Regions from separate parts of the Acetobacter fabarum genome, predicted to be linked through region 1. Evidence: predicted binding sites of a transcription regulator. Region 1 holds the regulator's gene; each other region holds the start of a gene.
What was found. The regulator LexA, encoded in region 1, represses DNA repair genes until DNA is damaged. The targets are predictions, from matches to a motif close to TGTTCTANNTANGTTC.
Positions count from the first base shown of each region.

Region 1 (9,815 bases):
GGGTCGGCCATACGTGCCAGCATACCGGCCTGCACAGCCAGCCCAAAAGCCTGCGCCATGCGCACGGGGTCCCCCGCCTTGGCTACGGCGGTGTTGATCAGCACGGCATCATACCCCAGTTCCAACGCCTGAGCGGCGTGGGAGGGCACACCAATACCTGCATCCACCACCAGCGGCACGGAGGGAAAATGTGCCCGCATGGCCCGCAGGCCAAACAGGTTGTTCAGCCCCTTGCCCGAGCCTATGGGCGCCCCCCACGGCATAAGCACCTCACACCCTGCGGCTAGCAGACGCTCGGCCACCACAAGGTCTTCCGTGGTGTAGGGGAAAACCTTAAACCCTTCCTCGTTCAAAATCCGTGCGGCCTCCACCAGCCCGAACACGTCGGGCTGGAGTGTATCGGCCTCACCGATCACCTCAAGCTTGATCCAGTCCGTGCCAAACACCTCGCGCGCCATATGCGCGGTTGTTACGGCCTCCTTGACCGTGTGGCACCCCGCCGTATTGGGCAGAACGGGCACACCCAGCTCATGCACCAAAGACCAGAACGCCTGCCCGGCCCGCTCCCCCGCGGACTCACGGCGCAGGGATACGGTCAACACCCCCGGACGCGCGGCCAGAACGGCATCGCGCAGGATTTCAGGGGATGGGTACTGCGCTGTGCCCAGCATAAGGGCGGAGGAGAGTGCCTGCCCGTAAAATAATGCCGTCATGCTTTTTATCCCCCCTGCATGGGGGCGACAATTTCCACCCGCGCACCGGCTGCGAGTGCTGCACGCTCGCGCTCGGTTTTTGGCACAAACTGCCCATTCAGCGCGGTGGCAATCCGCGCACCGGCGTATCCCAGCTCATCAATCAGCCCTGCCAGGGTTGTGGCGGACACGTCCTGTGCCTCGTCATTGACGGTTATTTTCATCGGGCATTACTCCTTGGGGTTTAGGACCCAAAAACCAGATCTGCGGCCTCCCGTGCCCGAGCGGGGGAGAGCAGAAAACCATGACGGTACATGCCATTAACATAAATATGCTGTCCCTGCCGCACCACACGGGGCATGTTATCGGGGTAGGATGGGCGCAGGCCTGTTCCCATTTCCAGAATTTCCGCTTCGGCAAAGCCGGGGTGCAGGGTCCATGCGGAATTGAGCAGCTCCATCATGGAGCGTACGGTCATGCCGCCTGCATTCTCACTTTCCACCATGGTCGCACCGACCATGAACACATGGTTATCACGCGGCACGATGTAAACCGGAATACGCGGGTGCAACATGCGTACGGGCCGGTGCAGAATAACATCCGGGCAATGGAGCAGCAGCATTTCGCCACGAACACCGCGCAGGTGGTCGAGCTGATCCCTTACCCTCAGACCCGTGCAGTCCACCACCCAGTCAAACCCGGCCTCATCCGGGGCTGGCTCGGGAGCCACCAGAACCTGCCCTCCCATCTGCTCCAGCGCATGGGCCAGTGCAGGCAGAGCCTTGCGTGGGTCCACATGCCCTTCATCCGCAAAAAACAGGCCTTTTTGAAAACGCCCGGCAAGGTCCGGCTCCAGCCGTGCAATATCGGCCTCACCCACGGTTTCGTAGTGCGAGGTACGTCGCCCGAAGCGGGCCAGTTCCCCCACATCACGCGCGGGGGCCAGAACCAGACTGCCCTGCCGCACAACACCGGGAACATGGGTTGCCCACCAGTCCACCGAATCGACCGACTGGGCAGTAACTTCCGCCGGGGCCGATTCCGCCTCGCACCATGGGGCCAGCATGCCGCCCGCCATCCACGATGCACCAGCCCCGACCCGCTCCGCGCAGTCATACAGGGTTACAACCCCGCCACGCTCCGCGAGTGTTACGGCGGCGGTCAGCCCCGCCACACCAGCACCTTTTACCAGAATGCGCGGTTTGCCGTTCATAAGCCCTGCTTTCCACTTCCTGACTGATATGCGCGCCTTAATGCGATACCTGCGTGTTATAACATACCCGGCGTAACTTTTAGCGCACCGGTCCAGCGTCTGCCATTCACAAAAAACGAACCAGCAGCACCATAAGCAGACAACACTCCGTAACCGCCGTTACAATCCAGCGCACACCCATATAACCCGGCGGCACCCAGCCGCGCCGCCATGCCGCGCGCTCAGCCACGGCAACAAGCGCGAATGCAACTATCAACACGGCAATCCCGGCCAATGGTTGCCACATAAACCCCGTGCAGGCTGCAACCCAGCCCAGCAGGGCGGGCACAACACCCACCAGCAGACGCACATGGTCCGTGCGTGCGGCAGATGCCACAATAATGGTGCGTTCCATCTCCAGCGCCTGCCCCCAGTGCACTGCACCAATAAAGGAAAGGGAGATGGCCCCGTAAAACAGTTCGGCCATAAGCAGGTTGGGCACGGGAATGCGGGAATCGTAAAACACTATGGCGCATGTGCATAAGACATAGGGCACAACCCCTGCCAGCATCAGAACCACACCCAGAAACGGAAGCTTCTTCATAGGGGAACAGACACCCTTTTCTCTGTATTTTCTTGTTCTCAGTGTTGACAGAAAAGCCCAAGACGCTGCCACTAGCAACCGCGTGGAGGAAAAGCTCCATGCAGGTTGCGTCATAGATCAAGAATAAGAAACGACGGCACCGGCCCCAGCCAGTGCCACTGACAAGCAGGAACAAACACCATGAGCGCCATTGTTGACATTATCGCCCGTGAAATTCTGGATAGCCGTGGCAACCCCACCGTGGAAGTGGACGTGGAACTGGCATCCGGTGCCAAAGGCCGCGCGGCTGTTCCCTCTGGCGCGTCAACCGGCGCACATGAAGCCGTGGAACTGCGCGATGGTGATGCACGGCGCTATGGTGGCAAAGGCGTACTCCGCGCCATTGAAAACATTGAGAGCGAAATCCTGCCCACCTTACAGGGTGCAGAATCCTCTGACCAGATCGACATCGACAACGCCATGATTGATCTGGATGGCACACCCAACAAAAGCCGCATGGGGGCCAACGCCATTCTGGGTGTCTCACTCGCTGTGGCCAAGGCAACGGCGGCAGAGCAGGAAGTACCCCTGTACCGCTATGTTGGCGGGTCTTTTGCCCACATCCTGCCTGTTCCCATGATGAACATTGTCAACGGTGGCCAGCACGCGGACAACCCGATCGACATTCAGGAATTCATGATCCAGCCCGTGGGTGCGCCAACCGTTGCGGACGCCATTCGCTGGGGGTCTGAAATTTTTGCCCAGCTCAAAAAAGCGCTGAGCGCTGCGGGCCTGAACACCAATGTTGGTGATGAAGGTGGCTTTGCCCCGGCCCTTAAATCTGCTGATGAAGCACTGGGCTTTATTACCCGCGCCGTGGAAGCCGCAGGCTACCGCCCCGGGCAGGACGTAACCTTTGCACTGGACTGCGCAAGCACGGAATTCTTCAAAAACGGCCAGTACGTCATGGAAGGTGAAGGCAAGAGCCTCGATTCCGCAGGCATGGCCGCTTATCTGGAAGATCTGGTCAACCGCTACCCGATTGTTTCCATTGAAGACGGCATGGCCGAAGATGACTGGGAAGGCTGGGCACTGCTGACGCAGACACTGGGCAAAAAAGTGCAGCTCGTCGGCGATGACCTGTTTGTAACCAACCCCGAACGCCTCAGCCGCGGGATCAAGGCTGGCATTGCCAACTCCCTGCTGGTCAAGGTCAACCAGATTGGCACACTGACCGAAACCCTTCAGGCTGTGGAAATGGCCCACCGGGCGGGCTACACCGCCGTTATGAGCCACCGCTCGGGTGAGACGGAAGATTCCACCATTGCCGACCTGGCCGTTGCAACCAACTGCGGGCAGATCAAAACCGGCTCGCTCTCCCGCTCCGATCGGACTGCCAAATACAACCAGCTCATCCGTATTGAGCAGGAACTGGTTACAGCCGCCCAGTATGCAGGCCGTACGATCCTTAAAAACAGCTAAAAACTGTGCCGCGGGCAGCCTGTTCTGCCCCTGTGCCACGTCAGATCAGGCCGGTCCCTTTTGGGGCCGGCTTTTTTTGTATGCAACGCCCTTCCCCATCTGGCGTAACATGGGCTACAGATTACTCTGTATTCATGTCTCTTGGTAACCACGACTCTGGCAAGGAGCTGACCAAAAGTGCAGATTGGCCGTTTCTTTCGCCGCGTTGTACGCGCCGTGGTGCCACCTTTGGCGTTTTTAAGCATTGCCGGTTATTTTGGCTGGAACGCCACACAGGGCGATCACGGCATGCAGGCCTACCAGCAGCAGCTTGGCCTGCTTGAACAGGCCAAGCAGGCCCGTACAGATGCGCAGGCCGAACAGAACGCATGGAAGCGCCGCGTCAATGGCCTGCGTGAAAACACGCTGGATACAGATATTCTGGATGAACGCGCCCGTGCCATGCTGAACATGGCCAACCGCAATGATGTGGTTATCCCCTACGACCGGCGCGATCCGCTTTTTTAAGCCTACCCAACATATATCCAAGCCGGGTTAAGCGGGCGTGAGCCTGTATGCCCGCATAAAAAAACGGCGCTCGATGGCGCCGTTTTTTTATAAGATACCGATCTGGCCAGAATTACTTAATTTTGGCTTCACGGAATACGACGTGCTTGCGTGCAACCGGGTCGTACTTCTTCAGTTCCATTTTACCCGTGTGAGCGCGGGCATTTTTCTTGGTCACATAGAAGTAACCGGTGTCAGCCGTCGAGACGAGACGGATCTTGATGACGTTGGTCTTGGCCATGACTTCCTCAGCAGAACATATTTACAGAGCCGGTCCATACGGCTCCGGCGGTGTTCAAGTTGCGGCAAAATGCGCATACAAAGGCAAAAGGTCAAGCTTTCTTACATCAATATGGCGCCACGGACGCCAAAAGGAGACGAATTCATGCTGGATGTGGCAACCGCGCGGGCCAGAATTCTGGAAAATCTGCTGCCGTGCGGGCAGGAAACCGTCGCCCTGAGTGCTGCATGCGGCCGCATTCTGGCCCAGGACGTGCATGCACGCAGGGCCAACCCACCGGTCTGTGTGTCTGCAATGGACGGATACGCCGTAAGAGCGGCAGATACCCGGCCCGGCGCTGTATTGCAGATTATAGACGAGGCCCCCGCAGGCAGACCGTCTGCCCGCACCGTGGCTGCGGGTGAATGTATCCGGCTGTTTACGGGAAGCCAGATACCAGCCGGGGCAGATGCCATTATTATTCAGGAAAACACCCAGCGAGCAGGCCAGCAGATCACGCTAACGCAGGCTGCCAAGGCAGGGCAGTTTATTCGCCGGCAGGGGCAGGACTTTGCCCAAGGTGCCGTGCTGTTGAGCGCAGGCAGCAGACTCGGCCCGCGGGATATAGGTCTGGCAGCCGCCGGCGGGCTGGTCTGGCTACCAGTGTTCCGCCGCCCCCGTGTGGGGATTCTGGCTACGGGGGATGAAATTCTCCTGCCCGGTGACACTGCCCCGCCTGATGGTATTTTCAATTCCGCATCCTTCATGCTGGCAGCCCTGCTGGGGCAGAATGGGGCAGACTCCATTGTGCTGCCCGTTGCGCGTGACAACGCCACATCGCTCTCCAACGCATTTGCCCATACCCGTGATCTGGACATGCTGATCACCATTGGCGGCGCCAGTGTAGGTGCTTACGATCTGGTGCGCCCGACGCTGGAAAAAGCCGGGCTTGTCCAGAACTTCTGGAAAATTGCCATGCGTCCGGGCAAGCCGCTCATGTCTGGCACACTCCACGGCATGCCTGTGCTTGGCCTGCCCGGCAACCCCGTGGCAGCACTGGTTTGCAGTCTGGTGTTTGTGCTGCCAGCCCTGCACAAGCTTATGGGCATTACCGTGGCTAACACCATGCCAACCCAGACCGCACTCCTGGGTGCAGATGTGCCCGAAAATGACCAACGGCAGGATTTTTTGCGCGCCACACTCCAGACCACGCAGGAAGGCCAGCTTGTTGCCACCCCGTTTGGGCCGCAGGATTCTGCACAGCTGAACATTCTGTCCAAAAGTCAGGCGCTGATTATACGCCCTCCCCACGACCCCGCCCAAAAAGCAGGCAAAGCGTGCCAGATTATGCCCCTGCCCTGATTTTGATATTGACAAAAACAAGAACTTACATAGAACAAACCATAAGATTGATGTTCCATTACAAACAGACAGCTCGAGGTGCGACATGCTGACCCGAAAACAGCACAAGCTTCTTCTTTTTATTGATTCGCACCTCAAGCAGACCGGCTTTTCCCCCTCTTTTGACGAAATGCGTGAGGCCATGGGCCTGCGCTCCAAGTCCGGCATCCACCGCCTGATTTCGGGGCTGGAAGAACGCGGCTTTCTGCGCCGCCACCACCACCGTGCCCGCGCGCTGGAAGTCATCCAGCTCCCCGAAATGGAGGAGGAACTGCCAACCAACGTCATTCGTGGCAGTTTTACCCGGCAAAAGCAGGACCCGGTTAAAATCCCGCTTTATGGCCGCATTGCCGCCGGGCTGCCGATTGAAGCACTGGCAGATACGTCCAACTCCCTCTCCATCCCCGCGGACATGCTGGGGTCGGGGGATTATTACGCGCTGGAAGTCGCCGGGGATTCCATGATCGAAGCCGGGATTCTGGATGGCGATCAGGTCATTATCAAAAAATCGGATCAGGCCGAAAACGGGCAGATTATCGTTGCCCTGATTGACGGGCAGGAAGTCACACTCAAACGCCTGCGCCGCAAAGGCAACATGATCGCCCTTGAGCCCGCCAATGCCCGCTACGAAACCCGCATTGTTCCCGCTGAACGGCTGGTTATTCAGGGCCATCTGGCTGGTTTGATCCGCCAGTACTAAACACCAAAGGCCACGCCTGATTAGGACGTGGCCTTTGTGATTTTCCTGCCTGTAAACACTCACATGCCGTCAAGGCCTTGTGCAAACGGCCTCCCACGCCGGGAATGTGGCGGCCGCCTCTGCTACGGAAGCGGAGGACAGTGCAGGCATATGCCCCACTTCTGCCAGAATACGGACCTTGCCCAGTTGCGCAATGGTGCGGCTATTAGCCGGATTAGGCGGGCCATTCAGCACAACCCCCGCCACGGCTACGCCACGGCTACGCAATGCCTGTAGGCTAAGCAGTGTATGGTTGAGTGTGCCCAACCCGCTGCGGGCCACCAGCACAACCGGCAGCCCCCATATTGCGGCCAGGTCCAGCATCATCAATTCATCCGTTGCGGGAACCATCACCCCACCAGCACCTTCCACCACCAGCAGCCTGCCGTCCTCAACTTCCGGCAAGGCAAGCTGGGCGCGGCTTACATGCGCGCCCTCGGCCTCGGCTGCAGCCTGAGGGGAAAGCGAAGCCTGAAACGCCCCAGCGGGTGGCAAACACTCAGCCCCCTGCGCAAGATGGGCAACGGTGGTGGTATCTCCTGCCTCATCTGCCAGACCACTTTGCAGGGGTTTCCAGTATATGGCCTGCCAGCGCCGGACCAGACAGGCGGAAACAAGGGTTTTACCCACCCCCGTATCCGTACCCGTAACAAACACCCCCGCAACTAGCGGCTTGCGAAAACAGCCATAGGCCAGTTGCCACGTTATGGCGGCTCCGGAGTGGTCCAGCCTACGCGCAACCCGCCGGAGCGCTGCCCCCCCCATTGGTTTACGCCCGGCCTGTGGAACAGAAGCACCCGTTGCCTTGAGGTGCCTGACAAACTCCAGACCGGAGCCAAAAGCCTGCACACAGCTCTCGCTCTCCCACAGACCTGCGAACAGCCATGGCGTCCATGCCTGTATCTGCCCGGCCTGCGGGTAATGCGGTGTGGCGGGTTGCACACCTTCGCTCGCACAGGCGGCTTTCCACTCCGCGAATGTCCCGTCCAGCAGGGTAGAAACCGCCAGCACGCCACCCGGAGCCAAAAGCCCACCCAGCCGCTCCATTACCTGCTCAGGCTGCTCCAGCCACTGCATGACCAGATTACCGCAGACCACATCAAACGGGCCTTCAACCGTGGGGTTGGCAGCATCCATGAGTTTGAACTCTGTCCGCGGGATGGCGCGACATCTGGCGCGTTCGAGCATTTGCGGGGCAAAATCGGTTGCGACAATCTGTGCTTCCGGCCAGTTCCGGGCCAACAGTTCAGTCAGCAGGCCGGTGCCACACCCTATTTCCAGAATACGGGTGGGTTTTCTGCCGTCCAGCGCACGGACAAGCCGTGCGGCAAGGTTGTGGGCGGCAAGGCGTTGCAGCGTTGCGGCACCATCATACCCTTCGGCTCGGTCAAAACTGCGGCGTATCCGCTCCCTGTGCTGCGGGTCTGTCATTGTACGTCCTGTTCCATTGTTCTGCGCACAGCCTGTAGGAACGTCACACAGGCTGACACATCCGTTTGCGGGAGCAGGTGCCCGCCGTCCACCCACTGCACGGCTGCGCACCCGGCAAAACTCTGCTCCGTCATGGCGGGGGTGGCTACCGGGTCCTGCCGGGCAGCCAGAATACCGTATTGACCGGCCTTGGCTGCCAGTGCGGGCCGGGCATCGCCTGCCAGCAGCAGGTCCAGCCCGTCGCGCAGATTAGGTACACATGGCACCTTGCTGGAGCCAGATGCGCCACAAAGGTTGTAAAAATCGGCCAGAACCTTTTCCGGCGTGTTTGACAGTCCTTTGAGCATACGCTGCAAAACCCGGGCAGGCACGCCAGAGGCAAAGCTCCCCCGCGCAGCAAAGGCGGCAAAAGCGTTAATCCCCACCAACCGGTCTGTGGGGGAGAGCGCCATATGCTCGGCCAGCCACAAAAAACCCAGCGAGTGGCCAATCCCCAGCAATGCCTCCCCCGGCACCTGCACGGCCTGCAATAATTGCGCAGCAAGCATTGGGGATGCGGAAGTTGAACCTTCCAGAAAACCGAGGTCCAGAATCAGCGCATCCGTCCACCCCAGAGCATCCACCACCGGTGCCCAGAATTCCGGACCAAACCCCCAGCCATGCACAAATACGGGTTTAACCGGGCTCATGCGCCCAAGGCTCCATGCTCCTGCAAAATGCCATTTTGCGCCGCAGCACTGATAATGGCGGTAGCCAGAGCGTGCATCTGCTCCTGCGTATGGTGAGCGTGAAAAACAACCCGCAGGCGGCAGCCACCCGGTGGCACCGTTGGCGGGCGAATGGCAACCGCCAGAAAACCAGCCTGCTCAACAGCCTGCGCCAGTGCGAGCGCCGTTTGCTCCGCCCCCACCACAACGGGAACAATCTGGGTCGTGGAGGGGCCAACCTCCAGCCCTGCCTGCCCCATGCGCTGCCTGAACCCACAGGCAAGCTCCGCCACATGTGTGCGGGCCTCTTCCATATCGGGCAGAAGGTCCAGTGCGGCATCCACAGCCCCAAGCACCATGGCCGAAGGTGCCGTGGAATAAATAAAGCCAGAGGCCGTGTTATCCAGCCAACGGCACACAGCATCGGATGCCGCGACAAAAGCCCCCATTCCGCCCAGCGTCTTGCTGAAAGTTCCAACAACAAGGTCCGCCTGCCCATTGGCAAGCCCCTTGCCCTGCGTGCCCAGAATACCCGTGGCGTGGGCTTCATCCACACACAAAAAAGCATTGTGCCGCTGGGTTATGGCACGGAGCTGGGCCATGTCCGCCCGGTCCCCATCCATGCTGAAAACGCTCTCGGTCAGGACAATTTTCAGCCCAGCCCCTGCATCCTGCGCCAGAAGGGCATCCAGATGCGCCATATCGTTATGTCTGAAGCGTTTGGGCGTTACCCCTGCGGCAGCACACCCATGGTAGAGGCTGGCATGGATGAACTTGTCCGCCACAATAACGGCCCGCGCCCCCATAACCTGAGCAGAAAAA
Region 1 covers NZ_JAKVNI010000001.1:2,346,922-2,356,736, forward strand. Annotated here, with positions in the region: gene LKE65_RS10970 (thiazole synthase) at 1-713, opposite strand, end outside; gene thiS (sulfur carrier protein ThiS) at 719-916, opposite strand; gene thiO (glycine oxidase ThiO) at 937-1,905, opposite strand; gene LKE65_RS10985 (DUF3429 domain-containing protein) at 2,012-2,488, opposite strand; gene eno (phosphopyruvate hydratase) at 2,669-3,949, shown strand; gene LKE65_RS10995 (FtsB family cell division protein) at 4,127-4,456, shown strand; gene rpmG (50S ribosomal protein L33) at 4,569-4,736, opposite strand; gene LKE65_RS11005 (molybdopterin molybdotransferase MoeA) at 4,806-6,077, shown strand; gene lexA (transcriptional repressor LexA) at 6,163-6,816, shown strand; gene bioD (dethiobiotin synthase) at 6,886-8,286, opposite strand; gene LKE65_RS11020 (alpha/beta fold hydrolase) at 8,283-8,975, opposite strand; gene LKE65_RS11025 (aminotransferase class I/II-fold pyridoxal phosphate-dependent enzyme) at 8,972-9,815, opposite strand, start outside.

Region 2 (9,815 bases), 1.3 Mb from region 1:
CCGAAGACCTGACCGATTACATGAACGAAGCCGGTATTCGGGTGCGTTACCTTCATTCCGATGTGGATACGCTGGAGCGGATCGAAATTATCCGTGACCTGCGTATGGGCGCGTTTGATGTGCTGATCGGCATTAACCTTCTGCGCGAAGGGCTGGATATTCCCGAATGTGCGCTTGTGGCCATTCTGGATGCGGATAAAGAAGGCTTTTTGCGCTCGCGCACATCGCTCATCCAGACCATAGGCCGTGCTGCGCGTAACGTGGATGGGCGCGTGCTGCTGTATGCCGATAAAATGACCGACTCCCTGACCTACGCGGTGGAAGAAACCGCGCGCCGTAGGGAAAAGCAGATGGCGTGGAACGCAGAGTACGGCATTACACCCCAGAGTGTGCGCAAGCATATTGGGGATATTGTAGGCTCCGTGTTCGAACAGGATTACGTGACCGTCGCCCCGGATGAAGATACCGGGGTGGCCGAGTTTGTGGGGCAGGATCTGAGTGCCACCATTGCCGGGCTGGAAAAGCGGATGCGCGATGCCGCAGCCGAGCTGGAGTTTGAAACAGCAGGCCGCCTGCGTGATGAAATTAAAAGGCTGGAAGCCTTGCAACTCGGGCTGGACGTGCCGCCTCCTCCGGCCCCAAAGGCCGGGGCCGGGCGCAAGGGCGCTGGCAAAGGGCAGGTCCCGCGTCCCTTGGGGCCGGGTGGCGGGGGGTATGAGCCAAAACCCGGAAAGGGCCGCAGTAAACGGCGCTCGTAACGGCTGGCTCTTGTTTATGCCGCGCAACCCTTCTACCGTTTCGGCGGTTAACAGGTTCACTTTTGCGGACAACAGGGTATGACCACGTCAGAATCCACCATCCGGCCCGATTATGCGGCATTAACGCAGGCTCCTGTCTGCGCAGAGCCATTTACACATATTATGGTGCCGCACTTTATTCGTCAGGATGACTTGCCCAGACTGTTCGCCAGTCTGCCTGCCATTCATTCGGGTGGGTCTTTCCCTCCACAATCACTTAAGCTTGCCCCGCTGGTGCAGGCACTGGTGCGCGAGATGGAAGGCCCGGAGCTGCGCCGGATCATTGCCCAAAAGCTGAACCTTGACCTGGATACAGCACCTTCCATGCTGACCATTCGTGGCCGCACGCGGGAAAAGGATGGTCGCATCCACACGGACTCTCTGGCCAAGCGCGTAACCATTCTGCTTTACCTGAACCCTACAGGCCCGCATTGGGAAAAGCAGGAAGGTTGCCTGCGCCTGCTGCGTGGCCCGCATGATATTGAGGACTACGCAAAGGAAGTGCAGCCTGTGGATGGCACACTGCTCATCTTCCCTAACGGGCCGACAACATGGCACGGGCACAAGCAGTTTGTGGGGTCGCGCTATACCATTCAGCTCAATTACATGACCGAGGATGCCAAAGCCCGCTCCGAGCTGCGGCGGCACAAGCTGTCTGCTCTCGCCAAAAAACTGCCTTTGCCTGCCATGGGGTACTAGGCATTTTTCCTTTGCCGTTTTCCACAGGACACAGGATTTTTCATGATTTTCCGTAAAATGACCATCTCCCGCGCGCGGGGTGCCGCACTGGTTGCCGGGCTGGCCCTGTGTGGCAGCGCGCTCTCGCCCGTTGGTGCATTTGCGCAGGCGGCAGCGCCTTCCATGCCATCGGAACTGGTGCCGCCTTCGCTCAGCAGTGCGCAGGTCGTGCGGGCAACCCTGCCCAATGGCTTGCGGGTTGTGATTGTGCCCAACAAGTTGGCACCGGTGGTCACAACGGAAATCAACTATCTGGTCGGGTCGGCAGAGGTGCCAAAGGGTTTTCCCGGTACGGCGCATGCGCTGGAACATATGATGTTCCGTGGCAGCAAGGGGCTGGACAAGGACCAGCTCGCGGCCGTGGGTACACGCCTTGGTGGCAGCTATAATGCAGACACGACCGAGGACGTTACCCAGTATTTTTACACTGCTCAGGCACGTGACCTGCCGGTGCTGCTCAGGATTGAAGCCCTGCGCATGAACGGGCTGACCCTGTCCGAAGCAGACTGGAACAAGGAGCGGGGTGCTATTGAGCAGGAAGTCTCGCGCGACCTGTCCAGCCCCGCCTACCGTTACCTTGAACAGTTGCAGGCCATTTTGTTCGCGGGCACACCGTACGAGCATGATGCGCTGGGCACGCGCCCGTCGTTTGATAAAACAAAAGCCGCTGACCTGCGCGCATTTTACGAAAAATGGTACGCGCCCAACAATGCCATTCTGGTTATTGTGGGGGATGTAAACCCGGTTACCGCCCTGCAACAGGTAGAAGATGCGTTTGGCGGTGTTCCACGTAAAACATTGCCAGCACGGCACAAGGTTTCCCCCGTGCCACCACCGGCCAAAACGCTTACGCTGGCAACGGATTACCCCATAGGGTTTGCAACACTTGCCTTCCCCATGCCGGGTTCTTCCGCTGCGGATTACGCCACGGCGGATATTCTGTCCGATGTGCTGGCCAGCCAGCGTGGGGCACTGTACGACCTTGTGCCACAGGGCAAGGCGCTGTTTGCCGGGTTTGAATACGCCCCCAAAAAGGAAGCAGGGTTTGGGCTTGCTCTGGCAGCGTTCCCCAAAGGGGGGGATGCGGCAAAAGCCATGGCGGATATGCGGGGTGTGCTGGAGGCTATTCGCAAGAATGGCGTTCCGGCTGATCTGGTGGAAGCCGCCAAACGGCGCGAGATTGCCCAAATGCAGTTTGCTGCCAATTCGGTCAGCGGTCTGGCCTCCACCTGGTCCACGGCGCTGGCTTTTCAGGGGCTGGACGCACCGGGGGATCTGGTTGCCGCGTATCAGGCGGTAACACCAGAAGCGGTGAACAAACTGGCTGCCACCCTGCTTAACCCGGCCCATGCGGTTTCTGCCGTACTCACGCCGGAAAGTTCGGGTAATCCTGTGTCGGGCAAAGGGTTTGGCGGGGCTGAGTCCTTTGCGTCTTCCCCCGATAAGCCGGTCAAACTGCCGGATTGGGCAGAAAAAGCCCTGCTCAAGCTGGACAAGCCTGAACCCACACCCCAGCCTTATGTGAGCACCCTGTCCAACGGGATCAAGTTGATCGTCTGGCCGGCCCATGTCAGCCATACCATTCAGCTCAGCGGGCAGGTCCGGCAGACCCCCTCCCTCCAGCAGCCCGCAGGACAGGATGGAGTGAATGACGTTACCGAAGCCCTGTTCTCCTACGGAACTACGCAGTATGACCGGCTGGCTTTCCAGAAAGCGCTGGACGATATTCCTGCATGGGAAAGTGCGGGGAGCAGCTTCTCCCTTCAGGTTCTGACACCCGATTTTGCAAAAGGTGTTGCCCTGCTGGCTGATAATGAGCTGCACCCGGCTTTTGCAGACAAGGATTTTCAGGTTGTGCGTCAGCAGACGGCACAGGCACAGGCAGGGGAACTGCTCTCGCCTGACCATCTGTTTAACCGGGCCATAAAAATGGCTGTGCTGCCGCCCAAAGACCCCACTTTGCGCGAAGCCACACCGCAATCCATCATGAGTGTGACGCGTGATGACGTGCAGACCTATTACAAAAAAGTCTGGCGGCCAGACAGAACAACCATTGTTGTGACCGGGGACGTAACCCCGGAAAAAGCACAGGCTGTGCTGGAACAGGCGTTCGGGGGCTGGAAAGCCGATGGCCCCGCACCCGATATTGACCTGCCAGCCGTGCCCCTAAGCAAGGCATCCCACGCACAGGTGCCAGATAAGAGCAGTGTGCAGGACGAAGTGGTTCTGGCCGAAACACTGGGCCTGACTGCGGCCCAGCCCGACCACTTTATGCTCCAGTTGGGGAATGAGGTGCTGGGGGGCGGTCTGTTCTCCTCCCGCCTGTACCGCGACCTGCGTGTTAAAACCGGGTATGTTTACACAGTGGGGAGCGCGTTCGAGTGGGGGCGCACCCGTGGCCTGTACACGGTCAATTACGGCGCAGACCCCGATAAGGTCGGCAAGGCACAGGCCGCTGCGGTGCGGGACATCAAGGCCATGCAGTCGGCCCCTCCTTCGGATGATGAACTGGCTCTGGCCAAGGCGTCACTTCTGCGGAGTATTCCTCTGGCCCGCGCCAGTCTGGACCGGATTGCAGCGCAGTACCTGCATCTGACCGATCTGGGGCTGCCGTTGGATAATGCAGACCGCGGGGCACTGGCCTATTACAATGCAACCGGCGCAGATGTGCAGGCCGCATTCCGCCAGTGGATCCGCCCGGATGATCTGGCATCCATTGTTAAGGGGCCTGCTCCGTCTTTGTAAAAGACATAGAATATACAGGTGTTTTATGCAGGCGGCGGAAAGTTCTCTTTCCGCCGTTCTGTTTTGTATTGCATTAAGTGTTAGAAGACACTGTTAAACGCAACCTGGGGTGATACGTCCAAACCTGTGTTGTGGCCGGCAAAGTAAGTGGACACACCTGCGATAACCCCAAAGCGGGGGGACCAGTTATACTCAATGGCAGGAGCAATCTGCCAGTCACCGGAGGACTGGGCTATGGTATCAACCTTTTTGCCTGTGGCGGTTGTGCCCCGTAAATGAGAGCCGTTGGACCAGTCCCGCGCCAGATCAAGGGCCAGAACCCACTTCTGGTTAATGCCGAATTCGAGCGAAAAACCACTCTCGCCATACATGCCCGGCTGTGCCCGGCCTTTAAAACCTGCTGATGTGCCATAGCTGGTTACGTCATGCAGATGTGCGGTTGTGACCGCACGCCGGAAGGTGCTCCATACCCGCAACCGTAGCTCATGCTGGCCGGGCAGGGTGTAGGTGGATTGTTCTGTTAACGCCAGACGAAAAGTGTAGGTGCCAGCACCCACACCATCCTGCACGCGGCCCAGCCGGTTATAATCCCCCGTAGGCATGGCCATACCTGCAAAAACGCTCAGGGCGGGTATGTAGCGTTTGGGGTCTGCATCCACATAACGCCACATCAGGTCCACCGGCAGGTCACCAAACTTTAAACCGCTGCTGGTGTTGTCACCTTTTTTCCAGCGATACTCGATAACGGGGGTTAGCTGGATACTGATCGCATCCGTAATTGCGTATTTATACAGCGTAAAATTACTAACGGCTTTTTGCCGTGGGTGCATGGGCTGGCTCACACCATTGCTGTTAAACTGCCCAACCGGCTGGCTGTAGGTCATGTACGGTTCCCACGCGATCATGCCTTTTTTGGTCATGGCCCCGGAGGGGGAGACAAGGGAGCCAGTGTACCACTGCGGTTTTGCCTCCTGCTCACTCTGGGTCTGTGTGGTGGTGGTGCTGTTTGCATCGGCTGCCCAAGTGGGCGTGGCGGCCATGGCAAGGGCTGGCACGCCAAGTGTGGCAGGTAAACGCCAGTGCATGGAACCATACAGGCAGGTGCGGGCAAAAAACCGCTTGGCCTGCTGTATCAGCAATGTGCTCATGGGGGCGTCTGCTGTGCCGTTCCTGCCCGGCAAGTCTGCGGGTGCTGGCCCTGTTTTGTGCCCACATGGGCGCTTGTGTGCGGGTTTGACTGCGCCAGTGGGTACGACGTTGGAAAACGGGGAGGGGGGCGCAGTCATTCAGCCAACCTTACAGAGACACTGTTTTGTAATGGAACTGTATCGGTTGCCCTGAATTATCGCGGGTGTAAAGATGCTTACGGGATCAAAATTAGTGTATCTGCTGGGTATCGGGTTTTGTTGTTTGCCCTGTAGTCTTTGCGTATCCGCAATTTTTGGCGGGTTTTCCTTGTGATGAAGGAATGTTGACTTTCAACACATTTTGAAATCAAAACATTTTCTGTGTTGTACTGGATGTGGTCAATCTGGCAGCGGATTATGCTGCACGTGTTGCCTTATGGCAGCAGGGAAAGCTGGCGGTCTGCCGCAGGCTGCCCCGCTACACTCAGCCCGGCAAGCGATATGCCCAAAAGCCGGACGGGCTTGGCAAGGGGGAGCAGGGGGGCCAGTAGCCGGCTCCCGGCGTCTCGCAAGGCGGTTTCGTTCTGGATGGGATGGGGGAAGGACTGGCTGCGCGTCAGTTGTGTAAAATCCGAATGGCGGAGTTTGAGTGTGACCGTGCGCCCGCTGATCTCACGCTTTAGGCAGCCAGCCCAGACCAGTGTTACAAGTTTGTCCATGGCCTGTTCCAGCTCGGGGGCGGCATGCAGGTCCTGTAAAAAAGTTGTTTCTTTTCCAAGGGATTTTCTTGGTCTGTTGGGCTCAACTGGTCGGTTGTCCACGCCGCGGGCAATGCCGTGGTAAAACGTGGCAGCCTTGCCAAAATGGTGTTTGAGAATATCCAGTGCACAGGCGCGCAGGTCTGCCCCGGTATGAATGCCCAGACCGTTCATGCGTCGGGCCGTGGCCGGGCCTACGCCGTGGAAGGTGCCAACCGGCAGCGGTGCTACAAAAGCCTCCCCCATGCCCGGTGGAATAACAAACAGGCCGTTGGGTTTGCGGTAGTCCGATGCCAGCTTGGCCAGAAACTTGTTGTAGGAAACCCCGGCAGAGGCGGTTAGCCCGGTCTGTTCAAAAATGCTGGCCCGGATTTCCTCCGCAATGGCGGTGGCGGAGGCACGGCGGAGTAAGGGCTGGGTGATGTCCAGATAAGCCTCATCCAGCGAGAGCGGCTGAACAAGAGATGTATAGCGTGAAAAAATGGCGTGAATCTGGGCCGATACAGCCCTGTAGGCATCAAACCTTGGGGGAACAAAAACCAGTTCGGGGCATTTGCGCCGCGCAATAAGGGAGGGCATGGCAGAGCGCACGCCAAATTTGCGGGCTTCGTAGCTGGCGGCGGCCACAACGCCACGTTCCTGGCAATGGCCTACGGCAACCGGTCGCCCTTTAAGGGCCGGGTTGTCGCGTTGTTCGACCGACGCATAAAATGCATCCATGTCGATGTGGATAATGCGGCGTATGGGCGTAGGCATGGCCCGGCCACTATGGCATGAACCGCACCAAAATGGAACAGAAAGAGAACATGCCTTGCGGGCTTATTCCTGCGCAGTGCTCAAGCTGTGGTGTGCCCGGCAGGCTTAACCCGGGTTGTGTTGCGCAAAATTGCGGCGTGGTGGCGCATAACGCCACGAATGGGCGATGCTCATATCCAGATCATGCCACCGTGCGACCGAAAGGGCTGCGGTTGCAGGGTAGGCGGCACGGCTCATGCGCGGCATGGCTACGGGCTGCTGCAAAGGGCGCGCCGCATGGTGGGAGAGCCAGTAGCCCGCGCCCGCAAGGCATGCGCCCAGAGTGGTCAGGGCCGCTACCATGCGCTGGCGCAGGCGCGCAAAGGGGAGCAGGGGGCTCAACAGGGCCTGCATGTCCGTTTCCCGCTCATTCTGTGCGGCTTCGGTGGCGAGGAGCAGATTATACTCGGTTTCGGTTACGGCCAGTGTGCTGCCTGCGCAAATATCCAGTGCGGGCATTTCATGCGCGGCCATGTCGGTTAGCGCATCCTGAAAAGCTTGGGAGACAGCCATAAACTCCTGCCGGAAGCAGGGCAGGAACAGGCTGCCCGATGCACCGGGTGCTGCTCCGCAGGGGGGAGGGGCGCCAGCAAGGCGGCGGATGGTCCACAGGGTCAGCCGTTCACTTGCGGCAAGGTCGGTAAGGTACACAGGTGTATGCTGCATGGCGTGATCCGGAGGCAACGCCTCCCTCCCTAGCTATCGATCATGGAGGATCATTAAATGAGAATCACTCTTAGTTGCAAGTAAAACTTTGAGCAATAATCGTGTGGTCGCGGGGCTGGTTTTTTCTCTTTCCTTAGGGGGCGGCTTGGGGCAGTACAAAGGGCATGTCAGTGCTAGCATCCCTCTCCCTGCCGCTTGTGCGCAAACTTGACCCCGAAAAAGCGCATGAGCTTGCCATAGATGCCCTTACGCTGGGCATTTCCGTCCCCTTCAAGCGCCCCGAGGATGACCCGGCCCTTGCCACGCGCGCGCTGGGTATGCGTTTTTCCAACCCCATTGGCATAGCCGCCGGGTTTGACAAGAACGCCCGCGTGCTGCGCCCGCTCGCCCGTCTGGGTTTCGGGTTTGTTGAGGCCGGGACCGTGACCCCCCGCCCGCAGCCGGGCAACCCCAAGCCGCGGCTGTTCCGGCTGGAGGAGGACCGGGCGGTTATCAACCGCATGGGGTTCAATAATCAGGGGATAGACCGCTTTGCCGTGCGCCTTGCCCGCCTGACCCGGCCGCTGCCATCTGGCAGGGCAGGGGGAGCCGGTGTGCCGGTGGGGGCCAATATTGGCATCAACAAAACCGGTGCGGACCCCGAGCGGGACTACCCGGCTCTTGTGGCGCGGGTCAAACCGTATGTGAACTACATTGTGCTCAATGTCTCTTCCCCCAATACGCCGGGTTTGCGCGGGTTGCAGGATGCGGCAAGGCTCAAGGGGATTCTGGACGCCATTGCAGCGCGCCACCCCGAACGCCCGCCCCTGCTGGTCAAGCTGGCCCCGGATCTGGAAGACGATGCCATTGCCCCTATTGTGGAAGCCGCAATTCAGGGCGGTGTGCAGGGGTTGATCATCAACAACACCACACTGGCCCGCCCCGATAGCCTGCGCAGCCCGCACAAGGGCGAATCCGGTGGGCTTTCCGGCCGACCGCTGGCTGCGCGCTCAACCCAGATGCTGCGGCTTGTTGCCAATATTGCCGCTGGCCGTCTGGCTCTTGTTTCCTGCGGGGGGATCGAGAGCGGGCAGGATATTCTGGACCGTATCCGCCTTGGGGCCGATCTGGTGCAGGTTTACACGGCCTTTGCCTATGAGGGGCCAGCCCTTATTGCCCGTCTCAAGCGGGAGATGCTTCAGATCATGCGTGCACAAGGCATAGAAACACTGGATGATGTGCGTGGGGTGGACCTGTGAGCACCACCACAGACTGGTCACTCCCCCAGATTGCCGGGCTGGAAGCGCTGGCTGATCGGTATGATGGCTACATCATAGACCTGTGGGGCACCGTGCATGATGGCGTAAACCCTTATCCCGGCGCTCTGGAATGCCTGCGTGCACTCCATAATGCGGGCAAACGGGTTATCATGCTCTCCAACGCGCCCCGGCCTGCTGCGGTAATCGCCACCCAGCTGGAAGGGTTTGGCGTAGACCGTGCCCTTTACAACGGGGTCATGACCAGTGGGCAGGAAACCCACCGCCAGATGAAGGAGAAGGCAGACCCATGGTTTGCCCGCCTGGGCCACAAGGTGCTCCATATTGGCGGTGTGCATGATCTGGGGCTGTACGAAGGGCTGAACATCCAGCGCGTAACAGACGTGGAACAGGCCGATTTTGTGATGAACACAGGGCCGGATCTGGAGCGGGGCGTTGCAACGCTGGACCCCTATCTGCCCGAACTGCGTGCCTGCCTTGCCCGCAAGCTGCCCATGATCTGCGCCAACCCCGACAAGGTGGTGGTCAAGGGGGGTAACCGGCAGATCTGTGCTGGCGCTCTGGCTGCGTTTTATGCCGAACAGGGCGGGGATGTCCGCTGGATTGGCAAGCCATACCCCGGTGTGTACCAGCCCGTGTTTGATATGCTGGACGTGCCCCGCACACGTATTCTGGCTATTGGGGATGCGTTGGGGACAGACATCAGGGGGGCTGCCGCCGTGGGGGTGGACAGCCTGTGGATTCTGGGCGGCATTCATCAGGAAATGGTGGGCAATGACATGGCTCTGGCCACGGCCGAGGCTCAGGCGGCTGGTCTGCGGCCAACGGCTGCGGTGCACAGGTTGGTGTGGTAACACCCGTGCAGCCAGCGGTTGGGTGTGGCGCGTTTATTCTGCGTGATGGCTGCCTGCTGCTGATCCGGCGGGTCAAGGC
Region 2 covers NZ_JAKVNI010000001.1:1,084,302-1,094,116, forward strand. Annotated here, with positions in the region: gene uvrB (excinuclease ABC subunit UvrB) at 1-758, shown strand, start outside; gene LKE65_RS05215 (2OG-Fe(II) oxygenase) at 837-1,496, shown strand; gene LKE65_RS05220 (M16 family metallopeptidase) at 1,539-4,280, shown strand; gene LKE65_RS05225 (transporter) at 4,361-5,320, opposite strand; gene dinB (DNA polymerase IV) at 5,842-6,921, opposite strand; gene LKE65_RS05235 (hypothetical protein) at 7,027-7,626, opposite strand; gene LKE65_RS05240 (quinone-dependent dihydroorotate dehydrogenase) at 7,791-8,864, shown strand; gene LKE65_RS05245 (TIGR01459 family HAD-type hydrolase) at 8,861-9,736, shown strand; gene LKE65_RS05250 (NUDIX hydrolase) at 9,742-9,815, shown strand, end outside.
Region 2: the regulator LexA is predicted to act here: its motif matches at 6,957-6,972, upstream of dinB (DNA polymerase IV).

Region 3 (9,815 bases), 390 kb from region 1:
GACCTGATAAAGCCTGAGCCGGGTCATGCGGGCGGAAATATCTTTTTGCCGCCGGTTCAGGCTTGCGCGCTGTTCGGTAATGGATGCGGCTTCGGGTGGGTCATCCTTGGCGGGGGGCTTGCCCAGAATATCCACAAAGTTCTGGTAGATGTCCTGATACGGCTTGATCCGCGCCATCAACCTGTCTGTGCGTGTGGAAACCGCCGTTGCACGCTGGAGCAGCGCGCTCAGGTCCAGCGCACTGTGCCCTGCCTGCTGTTCCGCTATGCCACTTGTGTAGATCGAGCGGATTTCCGCCCCGATTTCATCAAGCGTTTTGTCAGAAACAATATCCTGCGCGCTCATGATCAGGGGGGTAGGCGCACTGCCTGCCGTTACGGGCTGGTCGGTATTCTGCGCACCAGCCGGAGCGGACAGGCCGGGAAGGGAAAAGAGGAAGAGCGAAAGTAAAAAAACTACGCGGACAGGCATACGAAGCATCAGGCAACCTTGCGCCGTGGAAAAGAAACATTACGGCTTAAAACGATCAGGGCGGATAACAGGTTGCATGCCGCCATGGCGCAAAGCCGGGGAGCTTTATACCATGGCCGGATTAATGTGAGAAAAGTTTATCTTTTTTGAAAACGGTCTGGCGGCAAGGGCCATACTGTAGAGCATACGGGCATTACTGGCCTGCCCTTGCGCGGTCTGCACCCGATGGCAGGATGTATTTTATACCCTGCTGCCAGTTGCCACGGGGTGCGTGCTGCTTATACCCGCCTGCGCCCGGATAGGCCCGCCCGGGGCACCCTGTGTTGTGCCCCGTGGGTTGCCTTGTAGCGGGTTAGTTGTCGCTGCTGCTCAGGTGGTCGTGGTAGCCCAAGGGCTCCCACTGTGCGGGTTTGGTCAGTTGGTGCGGAGGGTGGTGGAACATTCCACAGGCGGAAAGTCCAAGCGCGCATGCCAGCAACAGAACCGCACGTTTCATTATGTGTCTTTCTCCACAAATGGATATGAGTGTCTCTATCTCATTCCCGCCTGCCATGGGCAAGGTAATTAGAAGGCCGTTAAAATCGTTATCGTCTTAATTCCATGGTAATCGGGCCTTGGCGGCGGCCGTGGGTAAACTGGTCCACGTAATCGTTGCCGCTGTCCATGAGCGATGCCGCAGCCCCCTGCCAGACAAGTTTGCCCTTGTAGAGCATGGCGGCTTCATCCCCGATCCGCTGGGCGGAGGCCATGTCATGCGTAATGGCAATGGCGGTGGATCCGAGCTTTTTAACGCAATCCACAATCAGCCCGTCAATGACAGCACCCATAATCGGGTCCAGCCCGGTTGTGGGTTCATCAAAAAACAGAATGTTGGGCTGGGCAGCAATGGCGCGCGCCAGCCCGACACGTTTTTGCATGCCGCCAGACAGCTCGGAAGGGAACAGGTCCCCCACGGATGGGGCCAGCCCCACCTGCTCCAGAATGGCCCCGGCTTTGTCGCGTGCATTGGCACGGGTCAGCTTGTTGAGGGCGAGCAGGCCAAAGGTCACGTTTTCCCATACGGGTAGGCTGTCAAACAGCGCGCCGTTCTGGAACAGCATGCCAATTTCGCTACGGAGCTGGTCGCGCCGCTTGGCGGAGGCTGCAAGTACGTCCTCGCCATCAATTTCAATACTGCCCGAATCCGGGGTCATCAGGCCCAGAATGCAGCGGAGCAGAACGGACTTGCCAGAGCCTGACCCGCCAATAATGACAAACGACGTTCCCTGCGGCACATTGAGCGAAATGCCATCAAGCACCTTTTTATCCCCGAAGGATTTGTGCAGGTCCCGAATACGGATTTTGGGGGGAGCACTGGTCATGCTCTGGTCCATGGCTGCGGCACTCATTGTGAGAAGAACAGGTCTGTAATCAGGTAGTCAAAGGCCAGCAGTAGAATGGAGGCCACCACAACGGCCGATGTGGTGGCAGAGCCTACGCCTTCGGCCCCGCCCTTGCTGTTATAGCCATAATAGCAGCCCATGAGCGTGATCAGGAACCCGAACAGCCCGGCCTTAACCAGCCCCACCGTTACGTCCATGACCTTAACCGAGTTAAGCGTTGCCGTAATATAAGCGGTGGGAGAAAACCCGAGCTTGACCACGGCAACCGTAAAGCCACCAGCCACCCCCAGTACGTCCGCTACCAGAACCAGCAGGGGCAGGGCGATCATGCCTGCCAGCAGGCGGGGGGCGACCAGATACTTCATGGGGTTGGTGGAGAGCGTGCTCAGCGCATCAATCTGGTCGGTCACGCGCATGGTGCCAATCTGGGCGGCCATGGCGGCCCCCACACGGCCAGCCACCATAAGGCCAGCCAGCACGGGCCCAAGTTCGCGGGTTACGGCCAGCACCACAATCCCGGCTATGGCGCTCTGGGCGTGGTACTGTGCAAAACCCGTATAGGATTGCAGCGCAATAACCCCGCCCGAGAACAGGGCGGTCAGGGCCACAACCGGCAGGGAGAAAAACCCGGTTTCCAGAAACGTGCGTACAAACACACGTCCATAGAACGGTGGCCGCAGAATGTGGGACAACCCTGCCAGTGCAAAGAGCGCCAGAGCGCCCGCACTGCGGATAAGCGAGAGTGTGGCGCGGCCTGTGCGGGCCACAAGATCAAGCACCATATCCATGGGTTCGGGCTGTCTGTTCCTGTTGTGTGTGGTCTGGGTCTGCTGTGGTGTGAGCCGTAACCCGTTCGGGCCGGGTTCGTCAAAGCATGGTTTTGTTTTGTCGGCCCGGAGGGGAGGTCTCGCACTGGTGTGGTGTGGGGCACTGCCTGTGCCGGGGCTTGAGTTTGTTCTTGTTTTATTCCATTTATAACGCTCCAGCAGGGCAGGAACAGGGGAGTCTTCGTGGCCAAAAAAACGTCCCGCCAGTATGTGTGCAAAGCGTGCGGCGCTGTTCATGCCAAGTGGGCAGGCCAGTGTGATGCCTGCCAGGAATGGAATACGCTGGAAGAAATGGCCGTGGAGCCTCTGGCGGCCTCCTCGGCATCCCCCCGCGCAGGCAAGGGGCGGCGTGTGCAACTGCATGGGCTGGGGGGCAAGGTTGAACTTCCCCCGCGCACGGGCACGGGTATTGCGGAGCTGGACCGGGTGCTGGGCGGGGGGCTGGTTCCGGCCTCTGTGGTGCTGGTCGGGGGGGACCCGGGTATTGGCAAATCCACCCTGCTGTTGCAGGCGGCCAGCCGTCTGGCGGGCAAGGGGGAGCGGGTTCTCTACATTTCGGGGGAAGAGGCGGTGGACCAGATCCGCCTGCGCGCCATCCGTCTGGGGGTTGTGGAATCCAGTCTGGACCTGGCGGCCTCCATTAACGTTGCGGATATTGTGGCAACGCTTGAAGCCGAGCCGGACGTTAAGGTGGTGGTGATCGATTCCATCCAGACCATGTGGCTGGAAACGGTGGATAGCGCGCCCGGAACAGTCTCGCAGGTGCGGGCCTGCGCGTTTGAGCTGATCAGGGCCGCCAAGCGCCGGGGCTTCAGTCTTATTTTGGTCGGGCATGTGACCAAGGAGGGCGCACTGGCTGGCCCGCGTGTGCTGGAGCACATGGTGGATGCGGTCATGTATTTTGAAGGCGACCGGGGGCACCAGTTCCGTATTCTGCGCGCTGCCAAAAACCGCTACGGCGCGACAGATGAAATTGGCGTATTCGCCATGACAGACCGTGGGCTGGAGGAGGTCAGCAACCCTTCTGCCCTGTTTTTGGCCGAGCGGCGGGGCAATATTGCCGGTTCCGCCGTGTTTGCAGGGCTGGAAGGGTCGCGCCCCGTGCTGCTGGAGGTACAGGCGCTTCTCTCCCCCAAAGGGGGGGATGGCGCGCCCCGCCGGGCCGTGGTGGGGTGGGATAGCGGGCGTCTGGCCATGCTGCTGGCAGTGCTGGAAACACGTTGCGGGCTCAAGCTATCGGGCATGGATGTTTACCTTAATGTGGCCGGTGGGCTTAGGGTGGTTGAGCCTGCGGCCGATCTGGCTGTGGCAGCGGCTCTGGTTTCTGCCGCCAGTGGTGTGCCCACAAGCCCCGGTGCCGTGTATTTTGGAGAGGTCGGGTTGTCGGGGGAGGTCAGGCAGGTGTCGCAGGCGGATGCACGGCTAAAAGAGGCCGCCAAGCTGGGCTTTACACAGGCCGTTCTGCCACGCCGTATAGCCCGGGGGAGTGCGCGCTCCCGCCCGCCTGAAGGCATGAGCCTGCTTGAGTTGGGCCATATTTCCGATCTGGTTGGCCCGGATGTGGAGGCGGAATAATATCCGTATGGCATTGCAAGTCGTGTTGGAGCGCGCTATAAGCCGCCCACGCGCTATGCGGATGTAGTTCAATGGTAGAACGGCAGCTTCCCAAGCTGCATACGGGGGTTCGATTCCCCTCATCCGCTCCATGCGTGCTTTCCCCTAAATAATTCTGGCAAAAAATATTTTCGGTCCACGCTAAACCTGCTTCTGGGCATGGTGGGGTGTAGGGGCTGTGTGCCTGCATTTTACCCGCAATAAGCGGGTGCGGCAGGCCATGCTTTATGTATCCATTAAAATATATTGGGCGGGCGCGGTTAACAGGGGCTGAATTGATTACTGTGTATATTATTTCGGTATCGGTATATTAAGGTTATTTTTCAGGATGAACCGTAAAAGAAACGATATAAAATTACCCCATTACTTGTATCTGTAGTGGAGTGGTTTAAAGAATGCATAAGTAAGGCTGTTACGTATTTTTTCTTATATCATCTTGAACATATTATAGGATAATGCGATGATTATATGTCATTGCTTGGCCCGGACTGTGGGTGCGCGGGTTCTATAGCTTATTTTCAAGGGGAGTGCTTCTGGGCGTGATTGGTCTGCTGCAAACACCCAAAAATCATGTTGGCCTGTTCTGTTACGCTCCCGCTCAGGCTGTGCAGCCATACCCTGCTGGCCGGGGGCGCGCATGTTCTGCCCGTGCGGCGGGGGCAGGGCTTTCCGGCGCGCTCAGGTTTGGTTTCTGTTCCCTATTGCTCAGCATGCTGGGCGAGATCGTGCCCGCACAGGCAGAACAGACGCTTATCTCGATTAGTGGCGTCACCATCCAGAGCGGGCTGGATATTGGGGGGGCTGCGTTCCATCTGCCGCACACCAATTTTGGCGGTGGGTCCTACGCGCCCCGGGCTTCGGGTGGTTACACACGCCATGCAAACACGACTTATGGCGAACTGTATGGCAAGCCCATGCTTAAGGGGGAATGGAAGACCGGCTGGGGGTTTGATGTCATTGGCAATGCCTCAGCCATTGGTGCAACCACCCTGGGGGATGGGGATGCCGAGCAGGTTTCGCAAACATCGGGTACCCCACGCTCGATCTATCTGGAAGAAGCCTATGCCGGGGTGCGTGTGCCGGTGCGTCTGGCGGGTGGGCATCAGGTTTTTACCGTTCAGGGCGGACGTCAGGCTTTTGCGGTGGATGACGGGTTTTTGATCGGCAAGGGCACCTATAGCTCGGGCGAGCGCGGGGCATGGTGGTATGCGCCCCGTTTTGCCTTTTCCGGCCCTGGGGTGATCAAGCTGGAAGGTGACCCCATCCGCGCCGATGTGTTCATGCTTGAAAGCAATTCGGATAACGATATCGACCGGGGCTTTGACCGGCCCAAAACCAGTTTTGTCGGGTTTGACGTGACATGGTTTGCCAACAAGGCTGGCGGGCATGGGGCATCGGTTTATGCCGACCGCGCCGCTTATGTAACGCTCACCTATTTTCATGTGCGGGATGCCGATACATCCGCCCATTATGATTATTCAACCCGTGCGGACCGGAATGGCATGAATGTGGCTGCCCTGAGCTGGGGTGGCACGGTGCTGCCGGTCAAGGCCATGGGTATTTCCAAGAACTTTACGTTCTATGGCAATTTTGTTTCGGAGCAGAACAGCCACCCGGGCAACGGGTATAAAGGGGTCTCGGCTTACGGAATGTATTTTGAGCCGGGCTATACGTTTTCCATGCTGCCATGGACCCCGCATGTTTTTTACCGTTACACCCGCTTTGGTGGCGGCAAAAATGCCAAGGGGGGCGTCAAGCACAACTACGATACGTTCTTTTTGTATGATGGTAAGCGCTACACTTATGGCGGTTACTGGCCGGGCGAAATTGTGGGCATGTATCTGGCCCCCCTGTCCGATCTGGAGGACCACCAGATTGACCTGACCGTGATCCCTCCCGTGCACCTGATTCGCCCGGGTGATCAGGTCAAGCTTGGTCTGCATTTTTATGACCTGTCGCTTATCCATGTTTCGGGCATGGGGCTCAAAAACACCGGCCGCCATGTATCGGACGAGCTGGATGCCTCGGTTGAATACACGCTGGACGAAAACACATCCGCCGCACTGGCTGGCGGGGCCGCCTTTGCCGGACCGGCCGGGCGGGCCCTGTCTAAAGCCGGGGTGCCGGGGAGCCAGCCCATGCCCAAAATTGGCCATCACGCCGGGGTGGTTGAGGCATATTTTTACAAGCACTTTTAAGGGGCATTTCCCAGTTTATTCCTCTTGAGTTATGAACGCACCAAGCCAACAAGAATAAAGGACCCCTCAATGGCTGAGCAGAACACCAAGCCCACCGTTAAACCTGCCACCGGGCTACGGAGCCGCCACATCGCCATGATCGCGCTGGGCGGGACCATTGGCGCGGGTCTGTTTGTGGGGAGCGGGGCTGCAATTCAGGCGACAGGTCCGGCGGTTCTGCTGGCTTTTGTCATGGTCGGGCTACTGGTTATTCTGGTCATGCGCATGCTGGGCGAGATGGTGGTGGCAGACCCCGGCCGTGGTTCGTTTGTAGAATATATCCGCGCCGCACACGGGGACAGGCTGGGTTTTACCTCGGGCTGGCTTTACTGGTTTTTCTGGGTTGTGGTGCTGGGGAGCGAGGCCATAGCCGGAGCAATCCTGATTCAGGACTGGATTCACCTGCCAATATGGGTGTTGTCCATTGGGCTGATCGTGCTGCTTAAACTGGTCAATTTTGCGGCTCCGCGCGTGTTTGGAGAATGCGAGTTCTGGCTTTCCGCAGTCAAGGTGTTCAGCATTCTGGCTTTTGTGGCTGTTGGCGCGCTGTATGTGGTGCATGTTTTTGGCCCCGGCGTACCGGCATGGCATAACCTTGTGGGGCATGGTGGCCTTATGCCGCATGGCATTGTGGCGGTGCTGTCCATTATTCCCACCATTCTGTTCACCATGATGGGGTCGGAAATTGCAACGGTTGCGGCCGGCGAATCCCCCGAGCCGGACAAGAACGTGGCACGGGTTACCCGCAGCCTTGGTACACGCGTAACCCTGTTCTATCTGGCTTCTGTTGCCATGATCCTGCTTGTTGTGCCCTGGAACAGCATTGTGGCCGGGCGGTCCCCCTTTGTAACCGCCATGGATACAATGGGCATTCCCGGTGCGGGCATGATGATGCGCATTGTGGTGCTGAGCGCCATTCTCTCCTGCCTTAACTCCGCCATGTATATTACCTCGCGCGTGTTGACCGAACTGGCCGCACAGGGCGATGCTCCGGCGTTCCTGACCCGCCGTTCCGCCAGTTCCGCGCCAAGGCTCGCCATTACGGTCAGCAGCATTGCGGGCACTCTGGTGGCGTTTTCCTCCATTCTGGCGCCGCAGACTATTTTTGCGTTTCTGCTGAGTTGTAGTGGTGGGGTTATCCTGCTGATTTACAGCCTGATTGTAACCGCTTACATCACCACCCGTTTTGCAGCCCGCCGGAATGGGACAGAAAAAGGGAATTACACGCTGTTCCTGTTCCCGCTGTGCAATTACGCAACTCTTGCCGGTGTGGTGCTGGTATTTGTTGCCATGCTGATCAACCCCGAGGAGCGTATGACCGCTCTGGCAACGCTGGGTACATCGGTGGTCTGCTACGCTCTGGCATCCTACTTTGCCATGCAGAACAAACAGACCGCCTGATTTTTAGCCTTACCCCGTAAACCAGAAAGGCCCGCCAGTTATGGCGGGCCTTTCTGGTTTTGGCTCCTTCGGGCTGCGCCCAAAGGCCATGACTGTGGCACAGGTTTTTACGGAATGCTCATCCGGTCCAGATGGAAGGCCAGCGGGTGTTTGCGCAGCAGAAGCAGGCCGCCCGCCACAACAATGGTGCCACCAGCCAGCGCAATGCCCAAAGAGACACTTCTGCCGGAAACCAGCGTGCCAATGGCCGCCCCCACAAACAGGCTTAAAATAGCCGCAACACGGCGCAGGGTGCCAGAACTGCTCCCCCCGGCGGCGGAACTGTTATGGGCAAGCCCGTGCAGCACCATGGTGGCTGCGGGTAAAACCATGTCGGGCAGTTTGGCGTGCCGTGTGGCCGATGTCTGCAACCCCATGGCGCAGGAGAGCAGGGCCAGAGTGACGTAAATATCACCCGGAATATTGGCCGACCAGATCCACGCGGCAAGGCCGACCATAGCCCCCACGCCCAGTAGAATATCCCCCACAATGGCCCGAATGCTGCGTTGGCGGCGTACAAGCCGCCCCCCGAGCATGGCCCCCAGAAAATAAAAGCCAATGGCCTCCAGCCCCGAGAGCACAATGGCCTGAGACGTTGCGATGTTGACGGCCATCAGAATAATGGTGGCGGTCATGTAGCCTGCAAAAATCTTGAGATGCAGCAGAGAAATGGCGTCCAGCATGCCCATGGCCATGGTAACAAGCAAAATGGCAACGACCAGTTTGGCATCATGCCCCGCGCGGGTTGTCATTGTATCTCCTGACGACATGAAAAAGGGAAAACGGTGGCACAGCGGTATAAGCCGCCGGTATGGGCGTGTTGTAACACTTCGGGTGGTCACGGAAAAATGATCTTAGTTGGATGGTGCCATGCTCCGCAGCGCAGCATGGCCCGCATGGGTTGAACAAAAAAAGGCCCGGCACAGCAGCCGGGCCTAAAGCAGAATAAGGCTGATCCCGTTAGTTCAGGGTCATCAGGCTGGCGTTGCCCCCTGCTGCGGTGGTGTTGATGCTGCGGGACTGCTCCTCCAGCACGGCTTCGATCGAGGGCAGGCCGTTCTGGGTGATATAGGCCGATACAATAGGTCCGTTGCTGGCAGCCAGTTGGGCACGTGTGGCGTTGAATGCCGCGTTGTCCGCATCGCTTAGCAAAATGCTGCATGTGAGGGATTTGGCGGAGGAAACCGGCCGTACAAACTGCCCAATAGATGCTGGCAGGGTTGCAATGGCAGCCAGAACCGTGGCGTCCGCCAGAATGGCTGCGGTGTTCCCGCCCGCCAGAGTGAGGGAAATCTGGTCATAAAGCCCTGCTGTGGTCTGGGCCATGCACAGTACCGTGCCACGTGCGCCCAGCCTGTACAGGTTCAGTTCTCCCACAGGGCCGGGCAGGGTGATCTGGGCGTTGGTCAGCGGCTGGCTGGCAAGGGCATGGGCGCGCTGGGCGGCTTCGCTTTCGCCTTGCGTGCGGAGCCAGTCTACCCATTCGGTCATGGCCTGTGGGGTCGTGCCGCGTGCAATCTGTGGCAGGGGGGGCACCTGTGCCAGCAGGCGGCGCAGAATAAGCGGCCCCCCCGCTTTTGGCCCCGTGCCAGACAGGCCACGCCCGCCAAAAGGCTGCACACCTACAACCGCGCCAATGGTGTTGCGGTTGACGTACAGATTGCCCGCTTCCACCTGTTCCAGAACGCTCTGCACGGTGGAATCCAGCCGGGTATGTAGGCCAAAGGTCAGGCCGTAACCGGTGGCGTTAATGTCTGCCAGCACAGAGGCAAGCTGGGCGCGTGGGTAGCGCAGCACATGCAGGACGGGGCCAAACACTTCCTGCCCGACGTCCTGAATGGACA
Region 3 covers NZ_JAKVNI010000001.1:2,733,744-2,743,558, reverse strand. Annotated here, with positions in the region: gene LKE65_RS12760 (DUF3772 domain-containing protein) at 1-471, opposite strand, end outside; gene LKE65_RS12755 (hypothetical protein) at 824-967, opposite strand; gene LKE65_RS12750 (ABC transporter ATP-binding protein) at 1,056-1,844, opposite strand; gene LKE65_RS12745 (MlaE family ABC transporter permease) at 1,856-2,641, opposite strand; gene radA (DNA repair protein RadA) at 2,864-4,255, shown strand; tRNA gene LKE65_RS12735 (tRNA-Gly) at 4,313-4,386, shown strand; gene LKE65_RS12730 (hypothetical protein) at 5,005-6,492, shown strand; gene LKE65_RS12725 (amino acid permease) at 6,562-7,932, shown strand; gene LKE65_RS12720 (YoaK family protein) at 8,040-8,723, opposite strand; gene putA (bifunctional proline dehydrogenase/L-glutamate gamma-semialdehyde dehydrogenase PutA) at 8,932-9,815, opposite strand, start outside.
Region 3: the regulator LexA is predicted to act here: its motif matches at 2,807-2,822, upstream of radA (DNA repair protein RadA).